3 regions of the Clostridium budayi genome follow, and region 3 is predicted to be linked to each of the others. Evidence: predicted binding sites of a transcription regulator. Region 3 holds the regulator's gene; each other region holds the start of a gene.
What was found. Region 3 encodes Rex, which represses fermentation and respiration genes when NADH is low (regulators of the CRP and FNR family bind a similar motif). Its sites were predicted from a motif close to ATTGTTAANNNNTTAACAAT; they were not measured.
Positions count from the first base shown of each region.

Region 1: a site for Rex is predicted at 4,345-4,364, ahead of ACZ5TJ_RS02580 (DUF969 domain-containing protein). Genes of this name have one in related genera too.
Region 2: a site for Rex is predicted at 5,111-5,130, ahead of ACZ5TJ_RS12775 (acetyl-CoA C-acetyltransferase). Genes of this name have one in related genera too.

Region 1 covers NZ_AP042456.1:545,336-553,852, forward strand. The annotation lists gene ACZ5TJ_RS02545 (FUSC family protein) at 1-226, shown strand, start outside; gene ACZ5TJ_RS02550 (helix-turn-helix domain-containing protein) at 292-498, opposite strand; gene ACZ5TJ_RS02555 (DUF2975 domain-containing protein) at 516-1,013, opposite strand; gene ACZ5TJ_RS02560 (YxeA family protein) at 1,041-1,430, opposite strand; gene ACZ5TJ_RS02565 (gamma-glutamylcyclotransferase family protein) at 1,574-1,978, opposite strand; gene pcp (pyroglutamyl-peptidase I) at 1,972-2,613, opposite strand; gene ACZ5TJ_RS02575 (DUF979 domain-containing protein) at 2,691-3,623, opposite strand; gene ACZ5TJ_RS02580 (DUF969 domain-containing protein) at 3,648-4,310, opposite strand; gene ACZ5TJ_RS02585 (immunoglobulin-like domain-containing protein) at 4,582-4,974, opposite strand; partial or broken gene ACZ5TJ_RS02590 (glycosyl hydrolase family 18 protein) at 4,981-6,792, opposite strand; gene ACZ5TJ_RS02595 (radical SAM protein) at 7,139-8,517, shown strand, end outside.
Region 2 covers NZ_AP042456.1:2,648,798-2,657,314, reverse strand. The annotation lists gene prfA (peptide chain release factor 1) at 23-1,108, shown strand; gene ACZ5TJ_RS12805 (hypothetical protein) at 1,172-1,759, shown strand; gene ACZ5TJ_RS12800 (L-threonylcarbamoyladenylate synthase) at 1,777-2,820, shown strand; gene ACZ5TJ_RS12795 (low molecular weight protein arginine phosphatase) at 2,839-3,291, shown strand; gene rpiB (ribose 5-phosphate isomerase B) at 3,367-3,816, shown strand; gene upp (uracil phosphoribosyltransferase) at 3,833-4,462, shown strand; gene ACZ5TJ_RS12780 (deoxycytidylate deaminase) at 4,523-5,017, opposite strand; gene ACZ5TJ_RS12775 (acetyl-CoA C-acetyltransferase) at 5,232-6,410, shown strand; gene ACZ5TJ_RS12770 (ATP synthase subunit I) at 7,172-7,534, shown strand; gene ACZ5TJ_RS12765 (F0F1 ATP synthase subunit A) at 7,539-8,189, shown strand; gene atpE (ATP synthase F0 subunit C) at 8,249-8,494, shown strand.
Region 3 covers NZ_AP042456.1:2,776,816-2,785,332, forward strand. The annotation lists gene ACZ5TJ_RS13445 (phospholipase C) at 1-143, opposite strand, end outside; gene ACZ5TJ_RS13450 (3-hydroxybutyryl-CoA dehydrogenase) at 292-1,140, opposite strand; gene ACZ5TJ_RS13455 (electron transfer flavoprotein subunit alpha/FixB family protein) at 1,175-2,173, opposite strand; gene ACZ5TJ_RS13460 (electron transfer flavoprotein subunit beta/FixA family protein) at 2,194-2,973, opposite strand; gene ACZ5TJ_RS13465 (acyl-CoA dehydrogenase) at 2,990-4,129, opposite strand; gene ACZ5TJ_RS13470 (short-chain-enoyl-CoA hydratase) at 4,195-4,977, opposite strand; gene ACZ5TJ_RS13475 (redox-sensing transcriptional repressor Rex) at 5,236-5,880, opposite strand; gene ACZ5TJ_RS13480 (phosphatase PAP2 family protein) at 6,288-7,127, shown strand; gene ACZ5TJ_RS13485 (heavy metal translocating P-type ATPase) at 7,167-8,517, opposite strand, start outside.

The DNA of each region.
Region 1 (8,517 bases), 790 kb from region 3:
TGTACTTTTAGTTATTGGATATATTTATTCATTTATAAAGCCATATAAAATTCAAATGATATTTGTAACATTAAATTCATTAGCAGCAGCTATGATCTTATTTGATACTTCAATATCAGTTCCTATGAGAATATTCTTTGTAATAATTGGGATTGTAATTGCAGTATTAGTAAATGGACCTATATGTAAAATATATGAGAATACACATAAAGAACAAATTCATTAATAACTTATAATAAAAAAACTGCTTAATAAATACTTTTTAGTATATATTGAAGCAGTTTTTATAATTTAATCATTTATATATTCTAGAATATCACCTGGTTGACAATCAAGTTCTTTACATATAGCTTCTAATGTTGAGAAACGAATAGCTTTAGCCTTATTATTTTTTAATATAGAAAGATTCGCATTAGTTATCCCAACTTTTTCAGCTAAATCTTGAAGGGAAATTTTCCTCTTAGCCATCATTACATCTAAATTTATTACTATTGACATCTAACATCTCCCTTTCGTTATATTGTATAATCATTTTCTTCCTTATATTTAATAGCTTCTTTAAAAACAGCAGCTAAAATTAATATAAAAATTCCAGCTAGAAAGAAAATAATAGGTTCAGTATCAGTATGAATAAAATTGCTATCTACATAGATAAATTTATAAATATGATTTTTAAAATTAAAAAGAATATTTGCTAAATAACAACCTGTTACTATAAAGCACTCTACTGATATTTTATATAATGATTTTACATTACTCAATACAAAAGGATTACTTTTTATAATAGTTTTAAGAATCTTTTTCAAATCAAAAACTATTAAGAACGTAGATATTATACCAATTGTTAAGATTACTATCATTATAATAGTTTGTGTATTAGAGAGAGTAGAATTATCTTTAGCTTCTACAAAAATAGAATAATATATTTTAGCCGTAATTATAAGGCCCAATACAATTATTACATTTAAAATAATATCTAATGTTTTAGACATGTTTTTACTATAAAATTTCATAACAAGCTCCTTTTAAAAATAATAAGATTAATGTTTAGAATCTAAAGCATCTTTTGCTATACTAGGAATCTTATTAGGATTTACTTCCTCATAAAGTCTAATATCATGAATATCATTATTATCTTTATCACCTAAAACAGCTAGGCTAAGGTAAGCACCTTTTCTTAAATTCTTTTCTGCATAGAATCTTACCTTTGTTTCATCACCATCTTTATTATAAGCAGTTGCTTCATAATAATAAGGCCAAAGATCTCTATTGGGTTCTAGTTTACCATCAGTATTTATTTGAACAAAGTATTCAGAAGTCCCAAATCTCTCCATAAGTGAAGGATTAATTTTTGCTATGACTATTAAGCTAATAAAGGCTACTAAAAAAATACATAATATACTACATATAATTTTATTTTTCTTTTTCAAGAATATCAACTCCTATATTTATGATATTGATATATTATCATACAGCAAAACGTAATTCAATAAAAAATTATTGTTTTTCGATAATAATGAATTGGAAAAGAATAATTATAAAAATAAAAAGCATAGGGAAGCCCTATGCTTTTTTATCTTTTTAGCCAATCGCCTGTATTAACTTTTGTAAGAATATCATCTTTATTATTAATTGATTTATTATTGTATTTATAAAAATAAGCTTTTTCTTTAGAGCCATCGTCTAAAGAAACCTCTACAATTTCTCTTAAGTACTCTGAATTATTGTCATTAGGTTTATAATTTTCAAGTTCATCTAGATTCTCTAATGTACTATTAAAGTTCTTTAAATCCATAAGCTCACCAACTATATTTTCATTTCCATCAATAACAGCAGGATAGCCTTTATTTTCAATATGGAATAGTTCTCCTTTTATAGTACCAGTTTTAAATTCTTTAACTTTGCCTTGAAGTAATTTGTCATAGTTAAACATTCCACTTCTAAGACTTCCATAAACAAATACTTTTTCTATTAGCATATTTCTCCACCAATTGCCTTGATATCTTCATTATATATAGTACAAGCTTCTATAGATAACTCGATTCCTTTAACTATTTGATCTAATGACATAAATGGAGTATTCTTTTTATTTATAACTTGTGATGTTTCATATGGAATGTGGATAAATCCGCTTTTCATATGTGGATATTTTTTATCTATCATATATAGAACACCGTACATTACATGATTACAAACAAAAGTTCCGGCAGTATTTGAAAGGGTACTTGGAATACCATTTTCATTTAAGTGTTTAACAATACCTTTTACAGGTAAGTTTGAGAAGTATGCAGCTTTTCCATCTTCTCTTATAGGTTCATCAACTGGTTGATTACCTTCATTATCTTTAATTCTAAAATCATTTATATTAATAGCAACTCTTTCTGGAGTTATATCAAATCTTCCACCTGCTTGTCCTATGGAAATAACAATGTCAGGATTATGCTTTTTTATAGCTTCATCAATAGCTTGAAGAGATTTTTCATAAACAGTTGGAATTATAAGCTTTATAACTTCAGCGCCATTTATGTTATTTGAAACTTTATTCACAGCTTCTTGTGCTGGATTAATTTTTTCTCCACCAAACGGATCGAAACCTGTTAATAATATTTTCATTGTACATTCCTCCTAAGTTTTCTTTAAATTTTACTCCCTATATGTTTCATAAAAACTATTATTATAAAAACAATTTATTAAAATGCTAAGAAGTACATAGCAAATACATGAACTACTAATAAGATAATAGCAGTAGGTGCTTGATATTTTATTACGTCATATTGATTTTTACATTCAAGTAATGCTGATGGTACTATATTAAAGTTTGCTGCCATTGGTGTTAAAAGTGTTCCACAATATCCAGCAGTAAGTGCAAGTGCACCAACTATTACAGGATTAGCTCCTTGTGCAAGTACAAAAGGAACTCCAATTCCAGCTGTAATTACTGAAAAGGCTGCAAATCCATTTCCCATAACCATTGTAAATAATGCCATTCCAAGAACGTATGCAACTACACCAAAGAATCTATTATCTGCTGGTACAACACCTGATATATATTTAGATATGACTTCTCCAACACCAGCTTGTGTAAATAATGCTCCAAGTGCAACTAATAATTGAGGAAGCATACTTGTTGGTCCCATCTGATGAAGAAGTCTTGCACCATCGTTTACAGCTTCTTTTGGTTTAGCTTTAGTTATAATAAAGGCAGTTATTATTGCAGCTATGGCACCAACCCCTATAGCAAATTGTGATGAATTTTTAAAGTTTGTAAGAACCATAGCAACTAAAACTGCTGCAAATGCTAATACTAATGAAGGAACGAAAATCTTATTTTTGATCTTTTTAGAAGCTTTTTCACCGTCTTCTTCACTAGCCATATCATATTTTGCAAAAACAACTTGTTTTGAAAGAGTTAATAAACTTGATAATACTAATATTCCACCAACTACATTAGAAGGTAAAACTTTACCAAAAATAAATGGTAGAGAAATAAGTGCCCAGAAGGCAGCTGTAAAATATCTTTTATTTGAATCTATTGTTGTAAATGATTTATATGCTATTACAAGCATAAGTAACCCCATAATTACATAGAAAATTTCTAGCGATATATTTATAAAGTTTTGCATATAATACCTCCAATCTTTTTAAAACTATTTCTGATATTTTTTAGCCATCTTTTTATCATATAAATAGTTTTGAAGTACTGAAATTAAAAAGGCTATTACAGCCATTACTATACTAGCTTTTGCTACATCTAACGCTGTAACGTTATAGCCAAATTCAGTAAGAGTACTTGAAATTAAAAGTACACCTGAACTACCGGCAAAAAGATTTTGTCCAAAGAAATTACCATAGTTTTCAGAGGCTGCTGATAAAGCTTTTATCTTTTCTTCATCTTCCTCATCTATTTTTTCGTATTTATTAGTAGCTGCCGCTTGAGCCATTGGATTAACTAGCGGTCTAACAAATTGAGGATGTCCACTTATTCTGATTGAAAGGGCACCTGTAATTTGTCTAATTAAAGTATAGGCACTTAAAACACCACCAGTTGTAAGTTTCCCTAATTTTTTTACTAAAAATATTGCTCTTTGTCTTAGGCCATATCTCTCTAAAAGACCTATAACAGGTAGAGTTAATATAAATAGAGAAACAGCTCTGTTAGCTACAAATGATTGTCCAAGAACTGTTAATATTTCATTTAAATCCATACCAGCGACTAAGCCAGTAGCTAGTCCAGCAACTAAAACTGTAAATAGAGTTTCAATCTTAAAAACAAACCCAAGTATTACAATTAATATTCCTATTAGTTTAATCATTAACCATACTCACTCCCATATCCGTAATATAAAGGATAATTAATTAAAAATAATTTTCAGAATATTTTAATTAATTTATACCTTTTTTAAAATAATATACTATTTTGTTCACAATTTCAACATATTTTTAATAATATCGACATAAAATAAGAAAAATATAGTAATAAATGGACGAGGATTAATAGTTAAAGATTAGTTGGAGAGTTAGTTAAAAGAAAAAAATGTGGCTAAATTAGCCACATTTTTATATTCATGTTAAATTAGTAATTTATAATGCTTGCCAAGCTTCAGTAGTTCCTGGTGCTTGCCCTTGTACCCACCATTTACAAAGATACTGTTTTCCATGATATATAACTTTGTCTCCAGATGTATATATTTTACTTGGATCGTAGGTATCAGTTTGAGTAGGAGAGCCTACTGTTACTGTACAAGTTTTAGTAGTTTTAACTCCTTTGCTATTTGAAACTTCATAAGTTAGTTTATAAGTTCCAGCTTTTGAAGTATCAACAGTACCAGTTACTTTTATTTTACTTGTTAAATCACCATCAGTTTTATCAGAAGCAGTTATACCATCTAATGGGTTAAACTTATCATTAATCTTTAAATTAACATCTTTAACTCCGGAGATAACAGGAGCTTCTTTTTCTGGAACATTTGATATATTTTTACCTACAGGCTTTGCACCATTAAATGTAAGATTTCTAACACCAGAGAAGCAAAGTCCAATCATACCTTGGACTTCAATTGTTGCTCCAGGATCAATGCTTTGCCAAGCTCCACCAGTTAAAGTTACAGTAGTAAAATCTCCATTGTCCTTTAATGATGAAGTACCACCCCATGAAGATTTATATATAGCAGACTTTGGAAGGTCGAAGGAAACTTTCCAACCACCGTCTATTTTAGTATTAGTATGATTAGTTAATTTTAGGCTATAAGTGTAGTTTGGATGATCATATACTCCAGAGAAATTAGCCTCAACACCGATTTCAGGAATATCTTTTAAATCTTCATTAGTTTCTGTACATAAACCTATTTTATCTAGGCCTTCTTTTAATCTTTTAGTTAAAGTATTACCGAAAGTATATTTTCCTTCATTAACATTAGTTGAGCCTTTTACATAGTTTGGATTTTCTCCATAATCACCATTCATTACCCAAATTAAAGCTCCACCTAGGTTCTTTTCTTTTATATAATTGATTCTTGCATCGATTGATTGTTCATTTTCAAATGATAGGAATACCTTTTCATTATCTTGCCATACATAAGGAACTTTACCTACGTCATCCCAATGTACTTTTAAGTTAGGATCTTTTTCTAATAAGTTTAAAACATGCCATAATGGGTTAGCGCCGGCAGGTTCTAGGTTACCGTCTCCATTTAGGTCATCACCCCATATGTTGTATTTTCCTGAGGCTGGTGTTTTACTTGTACCATGAAGTCCATTTGTTCCACCTTGAACGTTTTCCCAGCCTCTAGTATAGTATGGGATTCCCATAATTATTTTTTCAGGAGGAAGAACTCCGCGATAATATCTATATGCCCAGTCCATACAAAGTACAGGCATTAACATATTGGCAGTTTCTTTATCTGCAGGGTCTGGGTAAATGTTAGCTAAGTTTTCAACAAATTCATTCCATCCACCATGGAAATCATAAGACATAACACTTAAGAAATCTAGATATTTTGCATATTCATTTGAAGAAACGCCACCAAGTACCCATGAAGATGCAGTTACTGCAGCTGTTAATAAATAAGGTTTGTTATCTTCAGCAGAAGCTTTATCTAATTTTTCTCTTAAAGTTTTCATCATTAAATTATATCTTTCATTGATTGTTTTTCTTCTAGGTTCTGAAACATCAAAATCGTCAGGATTTCCACTTTGTGAAGTAGAGGATGGATATTCAAAGTCTATATCGACCCCATCAAAACCATATTGTCTAATGAAATCAACACATGAATTTGCAAAGGTTTCGATTCCTTCATCAGTATCTAACATAGTGTAAAAGCCTCTAGAGCCAGCCCAACCACCAACTGATATAAGTAAATCTACGTCAGGATATTGTTTTTTCATAGTTTGTAATAAATTGAAATGTCCTTTATAAGGGAGGTTTTTATCTAATTCTAAAGGTTTTCCTTTGTGTGTTATATTAATGTCTTTAAAGTCCTCTTCAATTGCAGCATGTTTATCACCAAATGCTATTTTATTTGTAGCTGGATCAACCATTGCAAATGAATATTGAATATGAGTTAGATAGTCCCACTGAAGATCACCTACATCGAAATACCCTTGGGCTTCACTTTTATAAGCCCATTCAGGGAAGTACCCAACAACTTTTCTCTCAAGCTGTTTTTCTTTTGAAACTTCTACTTTCTTTTCTTGAGTAATGGTTTTCGCAGAAACTGGAGATGTGAATGTTGAAAATGCTACGGCTGTCACTAAAAGAGAAGATAAAACCTTTTTTAGTTTGCCTTTTTTCATTTTTAGGACCCTCCTTAAATATTAAATTTTAGTACTCTCTTTTATAATATAACTTGTGGTAAATATTTACAATGGGTTTTAGTAAAAATATTAAATTTTAATGAAAAAAATTAACGACAAATTTAGTGAGAATAAAAATTTTTTAAAGAAATATGGGGAGTTAATTGCCATATTAAGAAGGAATGAATATAATATTAACAATTTTGTTAACATATTGACAATATTTTCTTAGGGGCATAGACTTAAAATAGTTGGCGCCACAGTATGAAAATATTAATTTATATTAAGTTCAGCAGGAGGCAAAACTCCCTCTGGATAAATTTATTTTATAAAGAGGTGAATTGTAATGGGAATCAAGGATACCATAACAAAAGGAACAAAAGAAGCAATAATAAAGGCTGGAGTACAAATATTAGAAAAAGATCCTGAAAATAATGTGGACAAGATATTTAGTATTATTAGAAAAGGCATAAGAGATGAATTTTCTAAAGAAGGAATAGATGAAGTAGAAAGATACTACAATGAAATACCAGTAGTACATGATTTTATTCAAGATATACTTAAAACTACAAATAAGAATTGTTTAACAAAATTCTTTGCAAACTTTGTTGGAAACTCAATGTGGTATGGAATACCAAAGAGAGAAAAAATGGGAAAAAAATTAGATACTAAAATACCATATACAATTTTAATAAGTCCATCAATGAGATGCAACTTAAGATGTACTGGATGCTATGCTGCAAACTATAGTAAAAAAGATGATATTCAATTTGAAGAAGTAGATAGATTAATAAAAGAAGCAAGAGATTTAGGGATATACTACATAGTAGTTTTAGGTGGAGAACCTTTCTTTAATGAATCAATGCTTGACATATATGAAAAATACAATGATATGTATTTCACACCATTTACAAATGGTACTTTATTTGATGAAAAACTTGCAAATAGATTAGCTGAACTTGGAAATGTTATGCCAATGTTCTCACTTGAAGGTTTTAAAGAACAAACAGAAGGTAGAAGAGGAGAAGGCGTATTTGACTCAGTTATGAAAGGAATGGATCTTTTAAGAGAAAAAGGAATACCATTTGGAGTTTCTTCAGCAACTGCTAGAAATAATATTGATATTGTAACTTCAGATAAATATATCGATATGTTAGTAGAAAAAGGTGCTAGAATGATATGGTACTTTATGTTTATGCCAGTTGGTGATGAACCTATAAAAGATATGGAACTTATGTTAACTCCAGAACAAAGATTAAAACTTGGGAAAAGAACTAGAGAAATTAGAATGAATAAAAAGATATTCCCAATAGATTTCTTTAATGATGCACCTTACGTTGGAGGATGTATTGCAGGAAAATACTACTGCCATATAAACTCTAAAGAAGATGTTGAACCATGTATTTTCTCTCATTTTGCTACTGATAATGTAAAAGGTAAACCACTTGCAGAAGTTTTCCAAAGTGCTTACTTTAAAGAATTAAGAAAGAGACAACCATATAATAAGAATTTATTAATGCCTTGTCCTATGATAGATAATCCAGAGCAAATAAGAGAAATAGTAAAGGTTACTGGTGCAAAAGCTACACATCCAAGTGCTGAACTAATGGTGACAGATAAAGAATTCATGGATAAATTAGATAATCTTGCTAATGAATTTAGTAAATATGCAGAAAAGGAATTTAAAGAAGAATTCAACGGAACAGGAAATTATGATTTCTCAAG
Region 2 (8,517 bases), 130 kb from region 3:
TTAGATAGTACGGAGTGATAAAATGTTATTAGATAAATTAGCATTCATAGAAAATAAATATGATGAATTATCAGTAAAGATTAGTGATCCTTCAATTATGGCTAACCAAAATGAATGGAGAAAGCTATGTAAAGAACACGCTGATCTAGAAGTTATAGTAGCAGCTTACAAAGAATACAAAAAAGTTATTGAAGATTTACAAGATAACAAAGAAATGCTTGAACTTGAATCAGATAAAGAAATGAAAGAAATGCTTCATGAAGAAATAAATTCTTTAAAAGAAAGAGAAGCAGAATTAGAAACTCAAATACAAATATTATTATTACCAAAAGACCCTAATGATGATAAGAACGTATTTGTTGAAATCAGAGCAGGTGCAGGTGGAGAAGAAGCAGCACTATTTGCAGCAAATCTTTTCAGAATGTATACAAGATATGCTGAAAATAATAGATGGACAGTTGAACTTATGAGTACAAATGAAACTGGAATAGGTGGATTTAAAGAAGCTGTATTTATGATTAAGGGTAACGGAGCTTATTCAAAGCTTAAATACGAAAGTGGAGTTCATAGAGTTCAAAGAGTTCCAGATACAGAATCAAGTGGTAGAATTCATACTTCAACAGCAACAGTTGCAGTTTTACCGGAAGTTGATGATGTAGAAGTAGAAATAAATGACAAGGATATTAAGTTTGATGTATTCAGAGCTTCAGGTAATGGAGGACAATGCGTTAATACAACAGACTCAGCCGTAAGACTTACTCACCTTCCAACTGGAATAGTTATTTCATGTCAAGATGAAAAATCACAGCTTAAGAACAAAGAAAAAGCTATGAAAGTCTTAAGAGCAAGATTATTTGAATTAGCAGAAGCTGAAAGAGCAGCTGGAATAGCTGAAGATAGAAAATCTCAAGTTGGTACTGGAGATAGAAGTGAAAGAATAAGAACATATAACTACCCACAAGGTAGAGTAACTGATCACAGAATAGGATTAACTCTTTACAAATTAGAGTCATTCTTAGATGGAGATATAGATGAAGTTATAAATGCTCTTATAACTGCTGACCAAGCTGAAAAAATGAAGCAAATGGGAAATACAGAAGAAATGTAATTTAATTTTAAAAAAGCCTTGCATTAAAAATGTAAGGCTTTTAGAATATATAAAGGGGTAATTATGGATATTTATAAAGCATTAAAAAAAGAAAAAAAATCAATAAAAAGATTCTATATATTAATGATAACCCTAGCAATATTCTTACCAACAGTATTATGGCTAACTAGTATAATAAATAATTTCTTTATAATATATTTATTAGTTTTAGAATGTTTAATATTACTTGCTATTTTAAAGAAGTGGGATAGTACTAAACTAGAATTCAAATATAAAAATAATAAGTTAAGATTTGTAAGTGGGTTATTTAATAGAGGATGTCTAATAATTTGCGATAAAATTGTCATTGTTCATGCAGAGGGTATGGAAGATGACATGAGAATAATATTAGTTAGTAAAGGAAGAATTAGAAACAGGGGGATGAAGCCTGTGACTAAAGCTTTCTTAAAAAGATATCCTGAAATAAACGAAGAATATACAAGAATAAAAAGGATAGAAGAAGAAGAAATTTATTATTTCCAAATAATAAAAAAAGGTGGACTTAAAAAATATCCATTACTAAATGAGATATTTACATATTGCGTTAAAGCACATTATACAGAAAACTGTGTTGAAAATATAAAAATTGCCAGAGGGCAAACTTTAAATTAGGAAAGAAGGATATAGCCTTGGAAACAAAAATTGCTATTACAAATGAGGATAATATTAAAGAATGTATAAAAGAAGCGGCAGAAGTCATAAAAAATGGTGGAGTTGTTGCATTTCCAACAGAAACAGTATATGGTCTAGGCGCAAATGCATTAAAAGAAGAGTGTGTTAAAAAAATATTTGTAGCAAAAGGAAGACCACAGGATAATCCATTAATAGTACATGTTGCATCAAAAAATATTGATGAGTATGTGAAAAATATACCGGATGTAGCAAATAAACTTATTGATAAGTTTTGGCCAGGTCCATTAACTTTAATATTAGAAAAAAGAAATATAATACCTATGGAAACTAGTGCAAACTTAGATACAATAGGAATTAGAATGCCATCTAATAAAATAGCTATGGAACTTATAAAAGAATCAGGTGTTCCAATAGCAGCACCATCTGCTAATATAAGTGGAAGACCAAGTCCTACTAATATAGAAAGATGTGTTGAAGACTTAAAAGGAAGAGTCGATTATATATTAGGTGGAGAAATTAGTGAAGTTGGTTTAGAATCAACAATAGTAGATTGTACAGTATATCCTCCTATGGTTTTAAGACCAGGTGGAATAACTTTAGAAATGCTTAGAGAAGTTGATGAAAATATTGAAATTGACAAGGGATTATTAAACAATTCTAAAGAATTTAAGCCTAAAGCACCAGGAATGAAGTATAGACATTATGCTCCTAATGCAAAATTAAAAATTATAAGAGGAAATAACAAAAAAACTATTGAAAAAATTAACGAAATGGTACAAAATTATATAGATGAAGAAAAAAGCGTAGGAATATTAACTACGAAGGAAAATAGCAGCAAATATCCAAATGGAAAAGTTGTTATTTTAGGAGAAGAAAATAACTTAGAAGAAATTGCATCAAATTTATTCAATGCCCTTAGAGAATTTAATGATTTAGGAGTAGACATAATACTTGCTGAAGCATTTAATGAAGAAGGTATTGGAGTTGCGATAATGAATAGATTAAACAAAGCAGCAGGTTACGATATTATAGATGTATAATTGTTTGGAGGTTTTTTTATGAAGGTGCTTTTCGTATGTACAGCAAATACATGTAGAAGCCCAATGGCAGAGGAAATATTTAATAAATTAAATACTGATCCAAGATTTGTGGCAAAATCAGCTGGAATTACAATAGTTCCAGGTAGCTTTGTGTCCGAAAATTCAGCAGAGCTATTAAAGAAAGAATTAAATATAGATGTAAAATATAAAGAAGCTATCCAATTAAACGAAAATTTGATAGATAGATCAGATATTGTTTTAACTATGACTGACTTTGGTAAAAATTTTATAAGAGAAAATTATCCAAAATATAAAGAGAAAGTATTCTCATTGTGTGAATATGCTGGCGTTAAAGGGGAAGTAACTGACCCTTATGGCAGCACAATTTCTGTTTACAATAATATTTATAAAGAATTAGAAGGTATAGTATCCTTATTATTAGCTAAATTAAAGAAAGATGGAAGTGTGTAATATTTTTATTACATGCTACTACTTTCTTTTTTTATAAATTAAAATCAATTAATTATTATATTTGGAGGTGGCGTTATGAAGATAGCATTAGGTTCAGACCATGGTGGATTTAAGCTAAAGAATGAAATAATTTCATATTTAAAAGAAAATGGATATGAAATAAAAGATTTCGGTACATATACTACGGAATCATGTGATTATCCAGAATATGCAGAAAAGGTAGCAGAAGCAGTCGCTAATAAAGAATTCGATTTTGGTATATTAGTTTGTGGAACTGGAATAGGAATTAGTATGTCAGCAAACAAAGTTCCAGGAATAAGAGCAGCTTTATGTAGTGATACATTTAGTGCACATGCAACTAGAGAACACAATAATGCAAACATACTTGCATTAGGAGAAAGAGTTGTAGGACCAGGTCTTGCAATTGATATAGTTAAAACATTCTTAAATTCTGAATTTGAAGGTGGAAGACACCAAAATAGAATAGATAAAATTTCAGAAATAGAAAAAAAATATAATAAATAAATTGGAGGAATAAAAAATGAGTAAAGTTACAGAAATCAATCACCCATTAATATTACACAAATTAGCTTTTATAAGAAGCAAGAATACAGGTTCAAAGGACTTTAGAGAATTAGTATCAGAAGTTTCAATGTTAATGGCATATGAAGTTACAAGAAACCTTCCAACTGAAAGTGTTGAAATAGAAACACCAGTATGTAAGACAAGATGTAAAGTGTTAGCTGGAAAGAAACTAGCGATAGTACCAATACTAAGAGCAGGTCTTGGAATGGTAGATGGTGTTTTAAAATTAATACCAGCAGCTAAGGTTGGTCATATAGGTCTATATAGAGATGAAGAAACGCTACAACCAGTTGAATATTTCTGTAAGTTACCTCAAGATATAGCTGAAAGAGAAATTATTGTTGTAGATCCAATGCTTGCTACTGGTGGATCAGCTGTAGATGCATTAACTATGCTTAAAAACAGAGGAGCTAAGTACTTAAAACTTATGTGCTTAATCTCATCACCAGAAGGAATAAAAGCAGTAAAAGATGCACATCCAGATGTTGATATATTCGTTGCTGAAATAGATGAAAAATTAAATGAAAATGGATATATAATGCCAGGTCTTGGAGATGCTGGAGATAGATTATTTGGAACAAAATAATTTTAATATATAATAAAAGCTCCTTATTTAAGGGAGCTTTTATTTTTTTTATTAAAGAAATTATATATTATTTACGTCAAATGATAATTCAATTTTATCTACAGATGGTTTTAATTGAGTAAGTTTAACTCCAGCAGATTCAAACATTCTCTTTGAAGCTTTTACAATATCAGTATCAGCATATTTATTACTTAAGTATATAACTTCTTTTATTCCACATTGAATTATAGCTTTTGCACATTCATTACAGGGAAATAATGCTACATAAAGTTTAGCATTTTCTAAAGAAACACCTCTGTTATTAAGTATTGCATTTAATTCAGCATGTACTACGTAAGGATATTTAGTTTCTAAAAATTCTCCTTCTCTTTCCCATGAATAATCATCATCAGAACAGCCAAATGCAAATCCGTTATAACCAACAGAAAGTACTCTGTTAGTAGGACTTACAATACATGCACCTACTTGAGTACTTGGATCTTTACTACGTTTAGCAGATAATAAAGCTAATCCCATAAAGTATTCATCCCAAGATATAAAATCAGTTCTTTTCATACTGAAAACTCCTTTTTTACATAATAATTTAATTATTTACTTAATTATAATATAAAATAAAGATTTTTGGGAAATATAATTATATAAAAAATAATTGTTTAAATTTTAACAAAAAACTATTGATTATTTTGGCAGTAATGCTATAATAAAAGTATGTTAAGACTTTAACAAAGATAAAGAATTTGTTAATTATATATACGGGAGGTTTTATTTCATGAAAGAAGTAGTAATAGTAAGTGCAGTAAGAACTGCTATAGGTTCTTTTGGAGGTTCTTTAAAGAACGTTCCTGCAGTAGATTTAGGAGCAACAGTTATAGAAGAAGCTGTTAAGAGAGCTGGCATTAAGCCAGAAATGGTAGAAGAAGTTTTAATGGGTAATGTTATTCAAGCAGGTCTTGGCCAAAATGTTGCAAGACAAGCAACAATAAAAGCTGGATTACCAGAAGAAGTACCAGCTATGACAATTAATAAAGTTTGTGGTTCAGGTTTAAGAACAGTTGCTTTAGCTGCTCAAATGATAAAAGCTGGAGATGCTGATATAATTGTAGCAGGTGGAATGGAAAGTATGTCACAAGCACCATACCTTTTAAAAACTGCTAGATGGGGTCAAAGAATGGGAGACGGAAAAATGGTTGATGCAATGATCAACGATTCATTATGGGACGCCTTCAACAATTACCACATGGGAGTAACAGCTGAAAACATAGCTAAAGAGTGGAACTTAACAAGAGAAGAACAAGACCAATTTGCTCTTCAATCACAATTAAAAGCTGAAAAAGCAGTAAAAGAAGGAAGATTCAAAGACGAAATAGTTCCAGTAGTAATTCCACAAAGAAAGGGAGAACCAGTAGTATTTGATACTGATGAATTCCCAAGATTCGGTTCAACAATAGAAGGATTATCAAAATTAAGACCAGCATTCATTAAAGATGGTACTGTAACAGCTGGTAATGCTTCAGGTATAAATGATGGAGCTGCTGCATTTGTAGTAATGAGCGCAGAAAAAGCTGAAAGCTTAGGATTAAAACCAATGGCTAAAATCCTTTCATACGGTTCAAAAGGATTAGATCCAGCAATAATGGGATATGGACCATTCCATGCAACTAAGAAAGCTTTAGAAGGAACTGGATTAACAGTTGATGATATGGACCTTATAGAAGCAAACGAAGCTTTCGCTGCACAAAGCTTAGCTGTAGCTAAAGATTTAAAATTCGATATGGAAAAAGTTAATGTAAATGGTGGAGCTATTGCACTTGGACACCCAGTAGGAGCTTCAGGAGCTAGAATTTTAGTTACATTATTATATGAAATGCAAAAGAGAGACGCTAAAAAAGGTTTAGCAACACTTTGCATAGGCGGCGGAATGGGAACTGCTCTTATAGTTGAAAGATAATCATATATTATATATAGAAAAGATATACTTCGTTAGAAGTATATCTTTTTTTGCTATATAAAAAATCTGCTATTATACAATATTTTTTTTATATGGTAAAATTGCAACAAACGTTTACAAAATAACTATAGCTATTTAAAAATAAAAGTATATAATTGAAAGTATATAAATTAGTGTTAAATTTAACATGTATAATAAATAAATAAAATACATAAAATTTATTTGTACCAAAAATATAATATAAAAGTAATATATTTAATTAAAATTAGTGTAAACATTAAAAAAATATAAAGAATATAATAAAATTTAAAAATCTACAAGATTATTTAAAAAATAAGGGATATATTAATGAATAAAGTATGAATAATATTAATAATATGATAATGCTTTGAATAAAGTAAAGTTGTCTAATTCAAAGTTGGTCTGACAACATAAATTTCAATTACTTACATATAAATAAAAAAACTATTAAAAATAAGAAATAGATATAAATATATTAAAAAAGAATATAAATACATTAAAAATAGTAAAAAAAAATTGTAAAGCAAAGAATTCAGAAAATTCTATCAAGTGAATAAATACTAATTATTTAATTCGTTAAATATAAAAAACGTATAAAAATAAAGGTACTAGTAGTAAATTGATGTATTTATTTAATAATTATGCATAAAAAACATAAATCTAATGTTTTGCTTAAATTTAAGGTTTTGGCGAGTAAAATATATAAACTATAATTAAGATAATTGCCAAGGGGGTAAATTATGGTTGGAGATTTAAATGGAATACTAAAACAGACTTTTAAAAGTAGCGGAATAATTTTAACTGCTGGTCTTATAATTGCATATTTGTTAAACACAGAATATTGTTTACCTTTTGTATTAGGATCAGTAATTAGTGTTACAAACTTTATAATAAGTGGAACAGTTACTGAGAAAGTTGTTAAAAGTGAAATTGGATTCAAAAGTATGATGATTATGGTTAGTTTTGTAATGAGAATAATATTAATCGCTGTAGTGGGATTGTTATTATTGCAAAACCAATATAACATAATAGTTTACATCATAGGTTATATGTCCAACTTCATTTCTCTTTTTATGGCAATTAAATATGAAGAAAGGAAGTGATTGAGTGGAAGCATTAATCAAGGATGTTGGTTCTATTGCATTACAACAATGGGGAATAATGATTTTAATTACTATTGTAATATTATTATTAACAAGAAACCTTTCAGTTGTACCTAAGAAAAAGAGTCAATCTATTATTGAGATCTTCGTTGAAGGTATCAGTAACTGGGTTAAAAACACTATGGGTGATCAGTATACTGGATTTGCAGCATATATCGGATCATTAGCATTATTCTTATTCTTTATGAACGTAACAGACCTTATAGGACTTACACCACCAACTGCAAACTACAGTGTTGCATTAGTGTTATCTTTAACAACCTTCTTTATGGTTCAAATAAATTCAATTATAAAGAATGGTGGATTAGGATATTTAAAGGGATATGCAAGCCCAAGTGCTGCATTATTACCAATAAACATATTAGAAAGAATAATGTTACCAGTAACATTAAGTTTCAGACTTTTTGGTAATATCACAGTTGCAACTGTAATTATAGAATTACTTCTAAAAGCATTAGGTAATTTTACATGGTTTGCTCAATTTGCTATCCCAGTGCCATTTATGGCATACTTCGATTTATTCGATGGATTACTTCAAACATTCATCTTTACAATCTTAACTATGATTTATATTAAGATGACAGCTGAAGAGTAATCAAAATTTAGTCAAAAAGAAAAAGAAAAACTTTTAAGTAGTTTAAGGAGGAATTATTTATGACTGGAGCAGAATTTATAGTAGGAATGCGTGCAGTAGGTGCAGGACTTGCTGTTATAGCAGCATTAGGTGCAGGAGTAGGTATAGGTAACGCAACATCAAGCCTATTAAAGAGTATCGCAAGACAACCAGAAGCAAGTGGTAAACTTATGTCAACATACTTCATTGGTTGTGCATTAGCAGAAACAACAGCAATTTACGGACTATTAATATCATTCATTTTATTATTTGTTGGAATAAGCTAATTTTAAAAAATACTATGAAAAGA
Region 3 (8,517 bases):
TTAATAGCTTGAGTTGCAATTACTGAATGCGTCCCTGTTCCATCAGCCTTTCCATCCCATGCATATGTTTTTGTACTATATCCTATACATATAAGTCCCGTCAGTAAAGCTGTACCTAAAAGTCTCTTTATTTTTTTATTCATATTATTTTCCCCTTTTTTCTTATCTTTTGTTTAAAAATTCCTTTATATTATAAAAAATTTATTTACCTTTGACTATATTATCATAAAAAAAAGGGGGTAATAAATTACCCCCATATAAAAGTGTAGTGTAGTTATTAACTAGTTAATTTTATTTGCTGTAATCGAAGAATCCTTTTCCAGTCTTTCTTCCAAGCCATCCAGCTCTTACATATTTTCTTAATATGTTTGATGCTCTGTACTTAGTATCTCCTGTTTCGTTATATAAAACATCCATGATAGCTAAGCAAACATCTAATCCGATTAAGTCTCCTAATGCTAAAGGTCCCATTGGGTGGTTAGCACCATATTTCATAGCAGTATCTATATCTTCTGGTGAAGCAATTCCTTCTTGAAGAATGAATGATGCTTCATTTATCATTGGAATTAAGATTCTGTTTACTACGAATCCTGGCGCTTCTGCAACTTCTACAGGTTCTTTTCCGATTGCTACTGATAATTCTTTAACTGCATCGAAAGTTTCTTGGCTTGTAGCTATTCCTCTTATAATTTCAACAAGCTTCATTACTGGAGCTGGGTTGAAGAAGTGCATTCCGATAACTTTATCAGCTCTCTTAGTTGCTGATGCAACTTCTGTTATTGATAATGATGAAGTGTTTGAAGCTAAGATTGTTTCTGGCTTACAAATTTCATCTAATTCAGCGAAGATTTCTTTCTTTATTTTCATGTTTTCTATAGCAGCTTCTACAACTAAATCGCAATCAGCAGCTAAAGACATGTCAGTAGTTCCTGAAATTCTTCCTAAGATTTCTTCTTTAACTTCTTCAGTCATTTTTCCTTTAGTAACTAATCTTGAAAGATTTTTGTTGATTCCAGCGATTCCTCTTTCAACAAATTCATCCTTTATATCTCTAACTATTACTTCGTATCCTTTTTGTGCGAAAGCTTGAACGATACCAGCTCCCATAGTTCCTGCACCTAAAACAAATATCTTTTTCATTTTAAATACCCTCCTAAATTCTAAGTTGAAAGTCTTATTGAATTTCTTTAAATTGAGCAATTAATTCTGGTAATACTTTATTTACATCACCAACAATTGCATAATCTGCAAGTTTCATTATTGGAGCAGTTTCATCCTTGTTGATTGCAATAATCATGTCTGAATCTTGCATACCAGCAGCGTGTTGAATTGCTCCTGAGATACCACATGCAATGTAGATGTTAGGTCTTACAGTTTTTCCTGTTTGACCAACTTGGTAATCTCTTTCTATCCATCCTTTATCTATAGCTCCTCTTGAAGCTGCAACTGATCCACCAACTACTTCTGCTAATTCGTAAAGTTTATCAAAGTTTTCTTTACTTCCAAGTCCTCTACCACCAGCTACAATGAAGTTAGCTTCACTTATATCTTCTATTTCTTTAGCTTCTTTAACTATTTCAACAACTTTAGTTCTTATGTCTTCACTAGTTAAATTAACATTTACGTCTTCAACTATAAATTCTGCATTCTTTTCTTCGATTTTTGCGAAAACTCCAGGTCTTACAGTAGCCATTTGTGGTCTGTGATCTGGACATGCTATTGTTGCCATTAAATTACCACCAAATGCTGGTCTTGTAGCTAAAAGATCTCCATTTGAAACTTCAACATCTAATTGAGTACAGTCAGCTGTTAATCCAGTTGATAATCTAGCTGCAACTCTTGGTCCTAAATCTCTTCCTATGAAAGTAGCACCTATAAATAATATTCCAGGTTTTCTTTCTGAAGCTAATTCACAAATAACTTTTGTGTAACCATCAGTTGTGTAGTGTTCTAATAATTTATTGTCACAAACTAAAACTTCGTCTGCTCCATGTTCTCCTAAAGTGTTTGCTAAGTCTTTAATATTATGTCCTAATAATAAAGCTGTTAGCTTAACTCCTAATTTATCTGCAATTTTTCTTCCTTCGCCTAATAACTCTAATGATACTTTTTGTAATTCGCCTTCTCTTTGTTCAGCAAATACCCATACGCCTTTGTAATCTGCTATATTCATTTTAACTTACCTCCCGAAATTTAGATGTAGTGTTTTTCTTTTAATTTTCCGATAACATATTTAACTGCGTCCTTTGGACCTTCTTTAACTAATTCTCCAGCACCTTTAGCTTCCTTAGTCATTGATTTTTTAACCTTTGTTGGTGAACCTTTAAGTCCTAATTCTGCTTTATCTACATCTATATCATCTGCTGACCATATAGTTATTTCTTTGTCTTTTGTTTCGAATATTAATCCAACATTCATATATCTTGGATGATTTAATTCTTCTATTGCAGTTAAAAGACATGGTGTATTAACTTTAATTAATTCATATCCATCTTCTAATGCTCTATTTATTAATAATCCATCTTCTTCAACTTTAACATCTTGTACATAAGTTACTTGTGGAATGTTTAAGTGTTCTGCGATTTCTGGTCCAACTTGAGCTGTATCTCCATCGATCGCTTGTCTTCCAGCAAATATTATGTCATAGTCTAATCTCTTAATTGCTCCAGCTAAAGCTTTTGAAGTAGCAAGTGTATCTGCTCCAGCAAATGCTCTATCTGTTATAAGAACTGCTTCATCAGCTCCCATACATAATGCTTCTCTTAAAGCTATTTGAGCTTGAGGAGGTCCCATACTAATTACTGTAATTTTTGCTCCATTGTTTTCTTTTATTTGAAGTGCAGCTTCTAAAGCATGCTTATCTTCTGGGTTTATTATTGATGGTACACCATCTCTTATAAGTGTTCCTGTTTTTGGATCTATTTTTACTGCTGTTGTATCTGGAACTTGTTTTAAACAAACTAATATATTCATTATCTAAAGTCCTCCTCTATCTTAATATGCTTCCTGCGATAACCATCTTTTGAACTTCTGAAGTTCCTTCATATATTTCAGTTATCTTAGCATCTCTCATCATTCTTTCTACTGGATATTCCTTAGTATATCCGTATCCACCAAATAATTGTACTGCTTTAGTTGTTACTTCCATAGCTACGTCAGCTGCGAAAAGTTTAGCTCTTGCAGCATCTATTGAATATGGAATACCAGCTTGTTTATTGAAAGCTGCTTTATATACTAAGTGTCTAGCTGCTTCGATTTTAGTGCTCATTTCAGCAACCATCCATTGTAATCCTTGGAATGCTGATAATGATCTTCCGAATTGTTTTCTTTCCTTTAAGTAGCTTACAGCTTCTTCTAAAGCACCTTCTGCAATTCCTAGTGCTTGAGCTGCGATACCAATTCTACCACCATCTAGAGTCTTCATTGCGATTCCGAATCCTCTACCTTCTTGTCCGATTAAGTTTTCTTTTGGTACTATACAATTTTCCATAATAAGTTCAGTTGTTGAAGATGCTCTAATACCCATCTTTTCTTCTACTTTACCTATTGAGAATCCTGGGAAGTCTTTTTCAACTATAAATGCTGAAATTCCTTTTGTTCCCTTTGATTTATCTGTCATAGCAAATATTATGAAAGTTTCAGCAACTCCACCATTTGTTATGAATATTTTTGATCCGTTTAAAATGTAGTTATCTCCGTCTAAAACTGCAGTAGTTTGTTGTCCTGCTGCATCTGTACCAGCTCCTGGTTCAGTTAAACCGAATGCTCCGATTTTTTCTCCCTTAGCAAGTGGAGTTAAGTATTTTTCCTTTTGTGCTGGCTTACCAAATTCATTTATTAATGAAGCACATAATGAAGTGTGAGCTGATAAGATAACTCCTGTTGTAGCACATACTTTTGATAATTCTTCAACTGCTAAGATGTATGAAAGCACATCTCCGTTTGATCCGCCATATTCTTTGCTAAATGGTATTCCCATCATGCCAAGCTTAGCCATCTTTTCAACATTTTCCATTGGGAATCTTTCTGTTTCGTCGATTTCAGCTGCAATTGGTTTTACTTCGTTTATAGCGAATTCTCTAACCATTTGTCTTACTAATTCTTGTTCTCTAGTTAATTGGAAATTCATTTAAATTACCCTCCTAATCGATACACCCTAATATATTTATTAGTTATTTATAATTATTTTTTAATTTATTTATTTTGGAAGTTCTTAGCTCTTCTTTCCATGAAAGCAGTCATTCCTTCAACTTGGTCTTCTGTACTAAAACATTTTCCAAAGTCTTCTGCTTCAATCATGATAGCTTCATCTATGTTAACTTGTAATCCTCTATCAATTGCATCTTTACATAACTTAACAGCAATTGGTGCATTAGCCATTATCTTATTTGCCATTGCTTTTGCTTCTTCCATTAAGTTTTCTAAAGGTACTACTTTATTTACTAATCCTATTCTTAAAGCTTCATCAGCCTTAATCATATCGCATGTATAAATAAGTTCTTTTGCTTTTCCCGCTCCAACTAATCTTGCAAGTCTTTGAGTTCCACCAAATCCTGGAGTAATTCCAAGTCCAGCTTCTGGTTGAGCAAATTTAGCTTTTTCTGAAGCTATTCTTATATCACATGCCATTGAAAGTTCACATCCACCACCTAGAGCAAATCCTGAGATAGCAGCTATAACTGGTTTTTCTAATTTTTCTAATCTTCTAAATACCTTATTACCTAGAACTCCGAATTCTCTTCCTTGTTCTTCATTTAAGTCCTTCATTTCTGAAATATCAGCACCTGCAACAAAAGACTTTTCTCCAGCTCCTCTTAAAATAACACAAGTTATATTATTGTCTTTTTCTAGATCATCAATTACAGTATTAAGATCTTTTAATGTTTCTGAATTTAAAGCATTTAATGCTTTTGGTCTGTTGATTGTCACAATAGCTAAATTTCCTTCTTTTTCAAGAAGCACATTCTTTAATTCCATTAACAAAGCCTCCCTCTCATAATTACGAGTTTTTTCATATTTATTTATATTTATTTTTATAACCTTCAAATTTAGACATAAATTTTGCTTAAATTTAATAAAATTATTAATTTTTTCATCATTGTTAATAATATAACAAATAATATAAAAAAATAATTGAAGTCTTTCAACTTCAATTATAATTATAATACTTTGTTAAATTTTTTGCAATATAATTCTTACTTAGTATGAAAATTTTTATAAAAAACCTTTTATTTCCTAATTTTCATTGTCATATTTATCATGTAATAAATATATTAAAGTTAGTAAACTTTCACTTAAATGAACGTTTTCTACCATAACTCCTTCTGGAACTGCAAGATCTACAGGAGCAAAATTCCATATTCCATTTACTCCACCTTTTACTAATGAATCACAAACTTTTTGTGCATTAATTCTAGGTACACATATTACTCCAACATCAATATTATGTTCTTTTAAGTAATCATCTAATGTATCAATATCTTGAATTTCTACATCTCTTATTCTCATTCCTAAAAGCTTTGGATTTGCATCAAAGATTCCCTTTAAATCAAATCTCATCTTGCTAAATCTAGTGTAATTTGCAATTGCTTGCCCTATGTTACCTGCACCAATTATTACTGCATTATATTGTCTATCTAGTCCAAGAATCTTACTTATTTGATTTGTAAGTTCTCTAACATTATATCCATAACCTTGTTGTCCAAAGTCACCAAAACAATTTAAATCTTGACGTATTTGAGATGCAGTAAAACCTATTTTTTCACCCAATTCTTTTGAAGATATTCTATCAACGTCATTATTTAATAACTCATTTAAATATCTATGATATTTAGGCAGTCTTTTTATGACAGCCATAGAAATTTTCTTCTTTTTCTCCATACTGTATTCTCCTTAACTAATCTTTTTTTTAACAATGTTAATATATATTTCTAACAATTTTCTTGTTTTAAAAACTAAAACTATTACTGCTTTTTTACTCTATCTTTTTTATATTACCATAAAATCAATAAATTTATCTATTTTTATATAAAAAAAATAAAGTTTATATATAAGATTATATACCTCATACATAAACTTTATTCAAGATATAAAGCCTAATCTTGACTTTACAGCAGGAAAATCCTGCATGCTACCCTTCGTCTTTGCCTGGAAGTTTTAACGTAGTAATTATACTTAGCTTTAAAACCTTTGTCAATGGAATTACTTGTATACTGAAACCCTTGTATTTTCTTGGTTTTAAGATGTATAATCTTCTTGTTAAGAATATTTTACTTAGGAGCATTTTAATGGAAGTAATTAAATTTATACAACAATTTTCTAATCCATTTTTAGATGTATTTTTTTCTATAATCACAAATTTAGGTGGACAAACTATAGGAATTATTACATCTTTAATTTTATTTTGGTGCATTGATAAAAAACTTGGTTTTAAGTTTTTATATGCTATGTTATTTTCTTTTTCACTTAATAATATATTAAAAGGATTTTTTAATGCAAAAAGGCCTATTGGAACAGAAGGTATTATAAGTGGAGAAATTAACACGGCAACTGGAAGTTCATTCCCTTCTGGCCATTCTCAAGGTAATGCTACTGCTTTTGCCTTCCTTATGAATCAATATAGGAATAAATTTGTATGGATAGCTGGAATAGCTATGCTTATACTAGTACCACTATCTAGGCTATACTTTGGAGTACACTGGCCAATAGATGTTATTATGGGAACACTAATCGGAATACTATCAGTATTTATCTCAAATAAAATATTTGATAAATCCTTCAATAACTCTTCCTATATTATTGTTTATACTACAATTATCTTTTTAATACTTGGAGTATTTCTACCAAGTGATGATTTATTAAAAGCATTAGGTTCATTGTCAGCTTTAACTATTTCTTTATTGCTAGAAAGAAAATTTTTAAATTTTGATCCTAGAGGTACTAAAATCCAACATATAATAAAAATGCTTATAGGAGTTATGGGAGCACTTATAATTTATTTAATTATTTCTCCAATTTTAACTCATAGTATTTTTCTATTTATAAAATATTTTATATTAATATTCTGGGCTACATTTATATGTCCAATAATTTTCTTAAAATTACACTTATGTAATAAATGTATATAAAAATATTAAAAAGGAGCGTTTAATAACGCTCCTTAATTTCTACTTTAATGCTCTCATTGAATTTATAACTGCAATTAATGTAACTCCAACATCAGCAAATACTGCTTCCCACATATTTGCATCTCCAATTGTAGCTAATATTAATACTATTATTTTAATTCCAAGAGCAAAAATAATATTTTGCCATAATATTTTATTTGTTTTTCTTCCTATCTTTATAGCATTTGCTAATGCTGTTGGCTCATCCTTCATTAAAACAACGTCAGCTGCTTCAATGGCTGCATCTGAACCTATTCCACCCATTGCAACACCAACATCGGCTCTAGCAAGTACTGGTGCATCATTTATACCATCTCCAACAAATGCTAGCTTTCCTTTTCTCTCTTCTTTTAAAAGTGCTTCAACTTTTTCTACCTTATCTCCTGGAAGAAGTTCTGAATAAACATTTTCTATTCCAAGCTCACTTGCAACTGCATTTGCAACTTTTTTGCTGTCACCAGTAAGCATTACTACTTTGTTTACTCCTAAAGCTTTAAGTTCACTTATAGCTTCTTTTGAATCACTCTTAACTTCATCTGATATAATTATTGAACCCTTATATTCATTATTTACAGCAACATATACAACTGTTCCTATATAATCGTCATTTGGTACAATAATTCCATTACTACTCATAAGCTTGCTATTACCTGCAAGTATTTTCTTATCTTGAACTTGAGTTATTACCCCCTTACCTGATACTTCTTCATGATTATCAATCTTAAATTCTTCTATATCACTATTATTTGAAGCATTATATTCTTCTAATATTGATTTTGCTATTGGGTGATTTGAATATCTTTCACAAATAGCTGCATATTTTAAAAGTTCACTCTTTGAAATTCCTACGTTATTAATTTGAGTTACTTTAAAAGCTCCTTTAGTTAGTGTTCCTGTTTTATCGAAAACAACTGTGTCTATATCTTTTAAGGATTCTAAATAGTTACCACCCTTTACTAATATTCCTTTTTTAGAAGCTCCTCCAATACCTGCAAATAATCCAAGTGGTACAGATATTACTAATGCACAAGGACAAGAAACAACTAAGAATATTAATGCTCTATATATCCATTCATTAGGATTAGCTCCTTGTATAAATACTGATGGAATTATAGCTAATGCTAATGCGCATATAACAACTATAGGTGTATAGTATCTAGCAAACTTTGTAATAAATTTTTCTGTTGATGCTTTTTTACTACTTGCATTTTGAACCAATTCTAATATTCTAGCAACAGTTGACTCTTCAAATTCATGTGTTACTTTAACTTCTATAACATTAGTGTTATTTATACAACCTGCAAGTATTTCATCTCCTATTCTTTTATTAACTGGCATTGATTCTCCAGTA